Regions from separate parts of the Streptomyces sp. NPDC102360 genome, predicted to be linked through region 1. Evidence: riboswitches for the same ligand, from Rfam matches in the RefSeq annotation. Region 1 holds a riboswitch; the other holds the start of a gene.

Region 1 (5,151 bases):
CTCGGCGAGATCTGCATGTACAGCTTCATCATCATCATCCTCACGGGTGTGTATCTGACGCTGTTCTTCCACCCGTCGATGAACGAGGTCACCTACGACGGCAGCTACGTCCCGCTCCAGGGGCAGCTGATGTCGGAGGCCTTCAACTCGACCATGCACATCTCCTTCGATGTGCGCGGTGGTCTGCTGATCCGTCAGATCCACCACTGGGCCGCGCTGATCTTCCTCGCGGGCATGTTCGTGCACATGATGCGCGTGTTCTTCACGGGTGCGTTCCGCAAGCCGCGTGAGGTCAACTGGGTCTTCGGCTTCCTGCTGTTCGTCCTGGGCATGTTCACCGGCTTCACCGGTTACTCGCTCCCGGACGACCTGCTCTCCGGCACCGGTGTCCGCTTCATGGAGGGCGCGATCCTGTCCGTGCCGATCGTCGGCACGTACATGTCGTTCTTCCTCTTCGGCGGCGAGTTCCCCGGCGGCGACTTCGTCGCGCGGTTCTACTCGATCCACATCCTGCTGTTGCCGGGCATCATGCTCGGCCTGATGGCGGCGCACCTGATCCTGGTCTTCTACCACAAGCACACGCAGTTCGCGGGTGCCGGAAAGACCAACAAGAACGTCGTCGGCATGCCGCTGCTCCCGGTCTACATGGCCAAGGCGGGTGGCTTCTTCTTCCTGGTCTTCGGCGTCATCGCGGTGGTCGCCGCGATCGCCACGATCAACCCGATCTGGGCCATCGGTCCATACCGTCCCGACCAGGTGTCCACGGGCGCCCAGCCGGACTGGTACATGGGCTTCTCCGAAGGCCTGATCCGTGTGATGCCTGGCTGGGAGATCGACTTCTGGGGTCATACGCTCGTCCTGGGCGTGGCCATCCCGCTGGTCGTGATCTTCCCGCTGGTCCTGGTCGCGATCGCGGTCTACCCGTTCATCGAGTCCTGGGTCACCGGCGACAAGCGCGAGCACCACATCCTGGACCGCCCGCGCAACGCTCCGACGCGTACGGCCTTCGGTGTCGCGTGGATCACCTGGTACATGGTGCTGCTCATCGGTGGTGGTAACGACCTCTGGGCCACGCACTTCCACCTGTCGATCAACGCCATCACCTGGTTCGTCCGGATCGCGTTCTTCGTCGGACCGGTCATCGCGTTCATCGTCACCAAGCGGATCTGTCTCGGCCTCCAGCGCCGCGACAAGGACAAGGTGCTGCACGGACGCGAGTCCGGCATCATCAAGCGCCTGCCGCACGGTGAGTTCGTCGAGGTGCACGAGCCGCTCGACCAGGAGGCCCTGCACACCCTCACGGCGCACGAGCAGTACGCGCCGGCCGAGATCGGCCCGACGGTCGACGAGAACGGTGTCGAGCGCAAGGTCTCGCGGCTCCAGAAGCTGCGCGGCAAGCTCTCGCGCGGTTACTACGGGGAGAACAACCAGATCCCGAAGCCGACCGCCGAGGAGTACAAGGAGATCACCAGCGGCCACGGCCACCACTGATCTCTGATCCGTCGCTGCAAGCCACCGCGGGAGCCCTCGTCCAGTGCCTGGACGGGGGCTCTTTGCGGTCCTGATACCTGGATAGGGTGGGACCGCAGCACCTTTCAACCCACAGATGCACACAGGAGCGGCCATGAGCGCTTTGAACCCCGCTGGAGGCAACACCTCGGCGGACCGTTCCTGGCCCGCCGTCCTGAACGGCCTGCTGGAGGGCCGTGACCAGAGCGCCGACGACACCGCGTGGGCGATGGACCGGATCATGCGGGGCGAGGCGACCGACGCGCAGATCGCCGGGTTCGCGGTGGCGCTGCGCGCCAAGGGCGAGACCGTGCAGGAGATCTCCGGTCTCGTACGCGGCATGTACGAGCACGCCAACGTGATCGAGGTGCCCGGCGAGACCGTCGACATCGTCGGCACGGGCGGGGACGGCGCGAAGACCGTCAACATCTCCACCATGGCCGCCATCGTGATCGCGGGTGCGGGCGCCAAGGTCGTCAAGCACGGCAACCGCGCCGCCTCCTCGGCCTCCGGCTCCTCCGACGTACTGGAGAAGCTGGGCGTCAATCTCGACCTGTCGCCGAAGCGGGTGCCCGAGGTCGCGGAGGAAGCCGGCATCACGTTCTGCTTCGCCATAAAGTTCCACCCCGCGCTGCGCTACGCGGGCGCCGCGCGCGGCCAGCTCGGTATCCGCACGGTCTTCAACCTGCTGGGCCCGCTGACCAACCCGGCCAAGGTGAAGTCGCAGGCCGTCGGCGTCGCCGATGCCCGGATGGCGCCGATCGTGGCCGGGGTCTTCGCCGAGCGCGGCAACTCGTCCCTGGTGTTCCGCGGCGACGACGGCCTCGACGAGCTGACCACCACGGGTTCCTCGCGCGTGTGGGTGGTGCGGGACGGCGCCGTGCGCGAGGAGTCCTTCGACCCGCGCGACGTCGGCATCGACATCGTGCCCATCGAGGCGCTGCGCGGCGGCGACCCCTCGTACAACGCGGAGGTCGCCCGGCGCCTCCTCGACGGCGAGCGGGGGCCCGTGCGCGACGCGGTGCTGCTGAACGCGGCGGCGGCCCTGGTCGCCGTGCGGCCCGGCGAGGGCACGCTCGTCGAGCAGATCAGGGCGGGCATGGACCGGGCCGCCGAGTCGATCGACTCCGGAGCGGCGAAGTCCGCCCTGGAGCGGTGGGTGGCGGCCAGCAACAGGTGAGTGTGGCGCCCACCGCGGTCCGGATGCCGGACAGCGGTGGGCACCGGCAAGATCGTGTGGCAAGATGCTGCGCAGGTCATGAGTGACAGCGATTAAGCCCCGGCTCGCTGTCCGGCAACCCTCCGTCCGTGGCGGGGTGCCCCGGGTGAAGACCAGGCCGTGGACAGCAAGGTCCATGGCAAGCGCGGACCCCTGCGAACAACCCTGGGGTCCTGGTCCTCAAGGGAGCAGTCTCGTGAGCAAGCGAATGCGATAGGGCGTTTCGGCCCCGCCTCCGCGTACCTGTTTCATCTTTCTTTCCATGCCGTCGAGCCGCGTCCGGTTCTGGTTCCGGCATGGTCAATTCGCTGATCGCGCCAGGGAGTTCACCCATGTCTGTTTCCGTCGACGCCGCCGCCTGCACCTCGTCCCCTTCCGGGATCGCAGCCCCGCTTCCGGTCCTCGGCCGGGACGTCACCGTGCCGCTCGTCACCGGTGGCGAGGTCACGTACGCCGCCCTCGACTACGCGGCCAGCGCGCCCGCCCTGCAGCGGGTGTGGGACGACGTCGCCGCCTACGCGCCGTACTACGGCAGCGTGCACCGCGGCGCCGGGTATCTGTCGCAGCTGTCCACCGACCTGTTCGAGAACTCCCGGGTCGCCGTCGCCGAGTTCCTCGGCTGCCGCGAGGACGACCAGGTCGTCTTCACCCGGTCGACCACCGACTCGCTCAACCTGCTCGCCGCCGCGCTGCCCGCCGACTGCGAGGTGTTCGTCTTCGAGACCGAGCACCACGCCTCGCTGCTGCCGTGGCGCGACGCCCGCGTGACGTACCTGAACGCGCCGCGCACCCCGGACGAGGCCGTCGCCACGCTGGAGCGCGCCCTCGCCGGCCGTGACCCCCACGGCCCGGCCCTCGTCTGCGTCACCGGTGCCTCCAACGTCACCGGTGAGCTCTGGCCGGTGCGCGAGCTCGCGGCGGCCGCTCACGCGCAGGGTGCCCGCATCGTGCTCGACGCCGCGCAGCTCGCGCCCCACCACCCCGTCTCCGTAAAGGAGTTGGATGTGGACTGGGTCGCCTTCTCCGGGCACAAGCTGTACGCGCCCTTCGGCTCGGGCGTGCTCGCGGGCCGCTCCGACTGGCTGACGGCGGCCGAGCCCTATCTCGCCGGTGGTGGCGCCTCCAAGAAGGTCGCGCGGCGCGCCGACGGCGGCGTGGACGTCGAGTGGCACGCCACCGCCGCGCGCCACGAGGCCGGTTCGCCGAACGTCATCGGCGTGTACTCCATCGCCTCCGCCTGCAAGGCACTCACCGAGGCCGGGTTCGACAACCTCGTCGCCCGCGAGCAGTACCTGATCCGCAAGGTCCAGGAGGGGCTCGCGGCCGTGCCCGAGGTGAAGGTGCTGTCGCTGTTCGGGGACGACGCGCCGCGGGTGGGCGTGCTGTCCTTCGTCGTCGACGGCTGGAACTCCTCGCACTTCGCCGCCGCGCTCTCCGCCGAGTACGGCATCGGGGTGCGCGACGGCCTGTTCTGCGCCCACCCGCTGGTGCGCACGCTGCTCGGCTCCGACCCGCAGCAGCAGGGCGAGTGCGGTGCCCCGGAGGCCGCGCCGGGCGAGAAGTCGCTCAACGCCATCCGCGTCAGCTTCGGCGCCGGGACGCCCGACGAGCACGTGGAGCGGTTCGTGTCCGCCGTGACGGAGCTCGTGCGGGACGGCGCCCGCTGGAACTACCGCACCGAGGACGGGCGCTGCGTGCCGGACACCACCAACGCCTGATCCCTCGGGGTGAGCCGGCTGCCCAGCAGGATCATGCGCAGGGCCCGCTCGGTGGCATCCGTGAGGAACTCGCCGCCCCGGCCCAGCGCCTCCGCGAGCGTCACAGGGGCGGGCAGGATCGAGCTGTAGGCGTCGACCCCGGTCGCCGTCACCGTGTGCGCGCCGTCGCCGATGGTGCCCGCGAGGGCGAGCACCGGGCGGCCGAACCGCTTGGCGCGGCGGGCCACTTCGGCGGGGACCTTGCCGCGCGGCGTCTGGTGGTCGAGGGCGCCCTCGGCGGTGACGACCAGGTCGGCACGGGCGAGGCGGGCGTCCAGGTCGAGGTGGTCGAGGAGGACGTCGAAGCGGGGGAGGAGTTCGGCGCCGAGCGCGGCGAGGCCCGCGCCGAGTCCGCCGGAGGCGCCCGTGCCCGGCCCGCTGAACAGGTCGGTACGTACGCCCAGGTCGCGCGTCAGGACGTGCGCCCAGTGCTCAAGGGCGGCCGCAAGCTGCTCGACCTGCGTGGGCGTCGCACCCTTCTGCGGGCCGAACACGCGGGCGACGCCGCGCTCCCCGCACAGCACGTTGAACGGATTGCAGGCCACCCGGATCTCGGTGTCCTTCAGACGCGGGTCGAGGCCGCTCGGATCGATACGGTCCAGGTGCATCAACTCCCTGCCGCCCAGCGGGAGTTGCATGTCGTACGGGTCGAGCAGTCGGGCGCCG
Region 2 (5,151 bases), on a different contig from region 1:
CGGGTCGTTGACCTTCACGGAGTACGTCACGGTCGCCGTCTTCCCGGCCGGGATGTCACCGGTGAAGTTGATCTTCGGCTCGGTGTAGGAGACGTTCCCGATGCTCGCCGCCGCGTCGTCGTTGTACGTCGCGTCGTCGAGGTTCTCGGTGAGGTCGTCGGTGAACTTGGCGTTCGGGTACGGCAGCCGGCTGACGTTCTTCGCCTTCACCGTGTACGTGACCGTGTCGCCGGGCTCGACCTTGGCCGGGCTCGCCGTCTTGCTGATCTCCAGGTCGGGCACCGGGACGGACAGGGCGAGCGCCGAGGGGACGTAGGTGTCGCCCTTGGTGGAGAAGTCAAGCGTCGTGGACGTGGAGCCGACCGGGATCGGCTCGGCCCCCGCGGCGCGCGTGGTGCCGCTGCCCGTGACGTCGAACTCCTTCGCGTCGATGCTCAGGTTGTTGACCATCTTCGGGGCGAGGGCGCCGTCGTCCTCGGAGACGAAGAAGTTGTTGGTGTTGCCGGTGTGCGCCTCGGGGATGTTCCGGCCGCCGACGGCGAACTTGTCGCCCGGCGTGTTCCAGTCGCCCTCGTACGCGGTGACGCTCGCGTGCGGCGTGCCCGAGGTCCGGTAGAAGCCGTCCACGGTGACCCGGGTGGCCGGGGAGGTGGAGCGCTGCAGGACGTGGCCGCCGTAGACGTAGACGTTGCGGCGGTCCGGAGCGTAGGTCTCGTTCGGGGAGTCGTACTTGTAGACGACGGTCATCGACCAGCCGGCCACACAGCCCTTGCCGGTGGGCGCCCAGATGTCGCCGACCGAGACCGGGACCGGGGTGCCCGTGCCGGTGACCCCGCTGAAGAGGCCCGTCACGTCGGCCTCGCCCGTGTAGTAGTGCGGGCCGTTGGTCGAGGCGGGGTCCTTGACCAGGTTCTCGGGGGAGACCTTGGTCGGGGCCGTGCCGTTCACGCCGACCGAGGGCGTCGCGTCCAGCGGGTCGCCGGGCGAGGGGTCCACATCGGCGCCGGAGATGTCGCAGCGCTTCATCTGGGCCCCGCTCGGACCCTTGTACGTGCCGTCGTTGCCGCCGTAGAAGAGGCGGGCGTAGGCGACCTCGGCGCCGGGCGGGATGGTGACCCGGCCGGTGCTGGAGCCGTAGCCGTCCGTCGTCCCCGCGGTGTTGATCCGCTGCATGACGAACGTGTTGTTGTTGTCCTTGCCCTCGCCGTTGGCGGCGACGGCGCAGCGCGCGGCCATCGTGGCGTCGTCCGTCGGGCAGCCCATGACCGTGTTGCCGATGGTCTTGAAGTCGCCGTAGATCGATTCGTCGTAGCGCTTGGCGAAGGGGGAGACCACATCCGCGGAGGCGGGACTCGGCGCGAGGCCCGCCATGCCTGTCAGACAGGCGGCGAGGGTGGCGGTGACGGCGCACGCCGCCCTGCCCTTGAATTGTCTAAGCCACATAAAGGGCAAACTAGACAAAACATATGATTATGCGGCGCTTATGCCACGCGACGCTCCGCATACTCACCGATTTCGATCATCGGAGGCCGCTCCTCCGTGTCGACCGGGTGCGTTCGCGGCTCGAAGCCGTCCTCGCCGCGCTCGAACTGCGTGAGTACCGGCCTGACGAGGTGCCCGCGCGCGAGCCGCAGCTGGGCCGTGCGGTAGATCGCCGCCGCCATCCGGCCGAGCGCCTGCCCGTCCTGGTGCCGGTGCTTGCGCACGCCGACGTCGACCTGGGCGAGCGCGTCGAGGCCCACGGTGTGCAGCGCGTCCACGAGCAGGCCGAGCTCCACGCCGTATCCGACGGGGAACGGGAGCCGTTCGAGGAGCGAGCGCCGGGCCGCGTACTCGCCGCCCAACGGCTGGACGAATCCGGCCAGTTGGGGCCAGTGCAGATTGAGTATCGGCCGCGCCATCAGCTCGGTCACCCGGCCGCCCTCCCCGGTGGCCCCGGCCAGCGGGCGGTCGTACATCGCCTTCACGAAGTGCACGCCCGGCTCGGTCAGGAGCGGCCCGACGATCCCGGAGACGAAGTCCGCGGAGAACTCCCTCAGGTCGGCGTCGACGAAACACACGATGTCACCGGACGTGACGAACAGGGAGCGCCACAGCACCTCGCCCTTGCCGGGCCTGGCCGGGATCCGCGGCAGGATCGCGTCCCGGTGCTCGACGCGCGCCCCGGCCGCCGCCGCGACCTCGGAGGTGCGGTCGGTGGAGCCGGAGTCGATCACGACCAGTTCGTCGACGAGCGGCACCGCGTCCGTCATCAGCGTCCGCCGGATCTCGGAGACGATCTCGCCGACCGTCTCCTCCTCGTTCAGCGCGGGCAGTACGACACTCACCGTCTGCCCCGACGCGTGCTTGGCGGCGACCAACCGGTGCAGCGGAAGGTCCGCCACGGACCAGGAGCGCCTGTTCAGCCAGCGCTCGACCTCTTCCAGCACGGTCTGGTTTCCTTCCCTAAGGATCGCCATGTGATCCATCTCGCGGTTCGGACGACTATCTCTAGGGTCCGGGCCTTCGGTTACAGTCTTGAACAAGGCTGGTGACCATCGCATGCCGGGGGTCGCCTGCCGTACACAACTGAATCCACACAATCGAATACCGCTCATCCAGAGGGGCAGAGGGAAACGGCCCGTTGAAGCCCCGGCAACCCTCCCGCCGACCGCGAGGTCACGGTGGGGAAGGTGCCAATTCCGTCTCGCGGCGAGATGCGTCGCGAGGAAGATGAGGAGAGAGGGCCTCGCTCCATGTCCGTACAGACTGCCGCCACCGAAACCGCCGCCTCGACGGGCTCCGTCGACCTTGGTCCGGCCTCCGGCCTCTCCTGCCGCGAGTGCGGCGCCGTCGTCCCGCTCGGCCCTGTCTTCGCCTGCGCCGAGTGTTTCGGCCCCCTCGAAGTCGCGTACGACCTCCCCGTCGGTGACCCCGAGGCGCTCCGCAAGCAGATCGAGGCAGGGCCCGCCAACATCTGGCGCTACGCCCCGCTGCTGCCCGTCCCGGCCGACGTCGCCGAGAAGCCGAACATCAACCCCGGCTGGACCAAGCTCGTCAAGGCCGACAACCTCGGCCGTGAACTGGGCGTCGCCGAGGGCAAGTTGTTCGTCAAGGACGACTCCGGCAACCCGACGCACTCCTTCAAGGACCGCGTCGTCGCGCAGGCCATCGAGGCCGCCCGCGCCTTCGGCTTCACCACGCTCTCCTGCTCCTCCACCGGCAACCTGGCCGGCGCCGTCGGCGCCGCCGCCGCCCGTGCCGGCTTCCGGTCCTGCGTGTTCATCCCGCACGACCTGGAGCAGGGCAAGGTCGTCATGGCCGGTGTCTACGGCGGTGACCTCGTCGCCATCGAGGGCAACTACGACGACGTGAACCGCTTCTGCTCCGAGCTCATCGGCGACCCGCTGGGCGAGGGCTGGGGCTTCGTCAACGTCAACCTGCGCCCGTACTACGGCGAGGGCTCCAAGACGCTCGCGTACGAGATCTGCGAGCAGCTCGGCTGGCAGCTCCCGGACCAGCTGGTCATCCCGATCGCGTCCGGCTCGCAGTTCACGAAGATCGACAAGGGCCTGAAGGAGCTGATCAAGCTCGGCCTCGTCGAGGACAAGCCCTACAAGCTCTTCGGCGCCCAGGCCGAGGGCTGCTCCCCGGTCTCCGTCGCCTACAAGGGCGGCCACGACGTGGTCCGCCCGCAGAAGCCGACGACCATCGCCAAGTCCCTCGCCATCGGCAACCCCGCCGACGGCCCCTACGTCCTCGACATCGCGCGCCGCACCGGCGGCGCCGTGGAGGACGTGAACGACGAGCAGGTCGTCGACGCGATCAAGCTGCTCGCGCGCACGGAGGGCATCTTCGCGGAGACCGCCGGCGGTGTGACGCTGGGCGTCACGAAGAAGCTCATCGAGTCGGGTCACATCGACCCGTCGCTGACCACGGTGGTCCTGAACACCGGTGACGGCCTCAAGACGCTTGACGCGGTCGCCGATTCGTCTCAGGCCACGGCCACGATCCGGCCCAGCCTCGACGCGTTCCGCGAGGCCGGCCTCGCCGCCGACCACTGAGCCCGACCGACTTGTAGCAACAGGAGTTACCACCATGAGCGTCAACGTTCGCATCCCCACCATCCTGCGCACCTACACCGGCGGCAAGGCCGAGGTCGCCGCCGAGGGCGCCACCCTCGCCGATGTCATCGCCGACCTCGAGAAGAACCACACCGGTATCGCCGCCCGCGTCCTCGACGACCAGGGCAAGCTGCGCCGCTTCGTGAACGTGTACGTGAACGACGACGACGTCCGCTTCGAGCAGGGCCTCGAGACGTCGACGCCGGACGGCGCGGGCGTCTCGATCATTCCGGCCGTCGCCGGCGGCTGATCGTCGGGCAGGGCGCGGACGACTGATCGTTCGCGTTCTACGCTGAGTTATCCGAATTGCCCTCTCCGCCAGAGAAGCGGAGGGGGCAATTCTGCATGGTTGAGCGCGGTACAGTTGGGGAAGTTGCTGCGTTTCCCCGAGCGGTGCATGACGGGCGCATATGAGTTCTCGCCCGAAGCCCGACAAGAAGTAGCCAAAGTGCTCGGCCCTTTCGGGCCTTTTACGGCATTTACGCGGCCCGACTTGACCTGGAATCCGGTGAGTTGGCCCGGTTCCCCCGATCTGGTGTGCCCAGAATTCTCGTCCGACTGACCTGTTGCAGACGGCAGTTGGGCAGATACATTCAGCCGCGGTCGACGCGTTCCGGCGCACACCCCCATATCCCATGGGGCGTGAGGTCTGACCCGGGTCCGCGAAGTGCGGTCCTGCGTAAGGGCCAGTAATAGGGGAGTTAGGCATGGCTCAGGGCACCGTCAAGTGGTTCAACGCGGAGAAGGGGTACGGCTTCATCGCGGTCGACGGTGGTGCGGATGTGTTCGTCCACTACAGCGCGATTCAGATGGACGGCTACCGCACCCTCGAAGAGGGTCAGCGGGTGGAATTCGAGATCTCGCAGGGCCAGAAGGGGCCGCAGGCCGACATGGTCCGCGTGGCCGCCGGCTGAACGCGCGTCCGACTGCAAGCTTGCACGTCGCACGTCATGGAGGGCTCGTCTCCCGGGTTGACCGGGGACGGGCCCTTCGTGCTACCTGCGCGTTCACTGGACGGCCTTGCACTCGAGGGGGTCGAGTGCTAATC

Evidence for each region. A riboswitch is a leader RNA that binds a small molecule or an ion and turns the genes downstream of it on or off. The one in region 1 is predicted to bind S-adenosylmethionine.
Region 2: it holds a riboswitch for S-adenosylmethionine, as region 1 does, so the genes downstream of both, thrC (threonine synthase) here and ACIRHA_RS25455 (aminotransferase class V-fold PLP-dependent enzyme) in region 1, are expected to answer to the same signal.

What each region holds. Positions count from the first base shown of each region.
Region 1 covers NZ_JBIWLG010000006.1:449,882-455,032, reverse strand. The annotation lists gene ACIRHA_RS25465 (cytochrome bc complex cytochrome b subunit) at 1-1,491, shown strand, start outside; gene trpD (anthranilate phosphoribosyltransferase) at 1,625-2,689, shown strand; SAM riboswitch class IV at 2,764-2,880, shown strand; gene ACIRHA_RS25455 (aminotransferase class V-fold PLP-dependent enzyme) at 3,061-4,446, shown strand; gene ACIRHA_RS25450 (glycerate kinase) at 4,398-5,151, opposite strand, start outside.
Region 2 covers NZ_JBIWLG010000020.1:7,843-12,993, forward strand. The annotation lists gene ACIRHA_RS40945 (hypothetical protein) at 1-1,443, opposite strand, end outside; gene ACIRHA_RS40950 (glucosyl-3-phosphoglycerate synthase) at 1,482-2,429, opposite strand; SAM riboswitch class I at 2,591-2,719, shown strand; gene thrC (threonine synthase) at 2,736-4,043, shown strand; gene ACIRHA_RS40960 (ubiquitin-like small modifier protein 1) at 4,078-4,353, shown strand; gene ACIRHA_RS40965 (cold-shock protein) at 4,811-5,017, shown strand.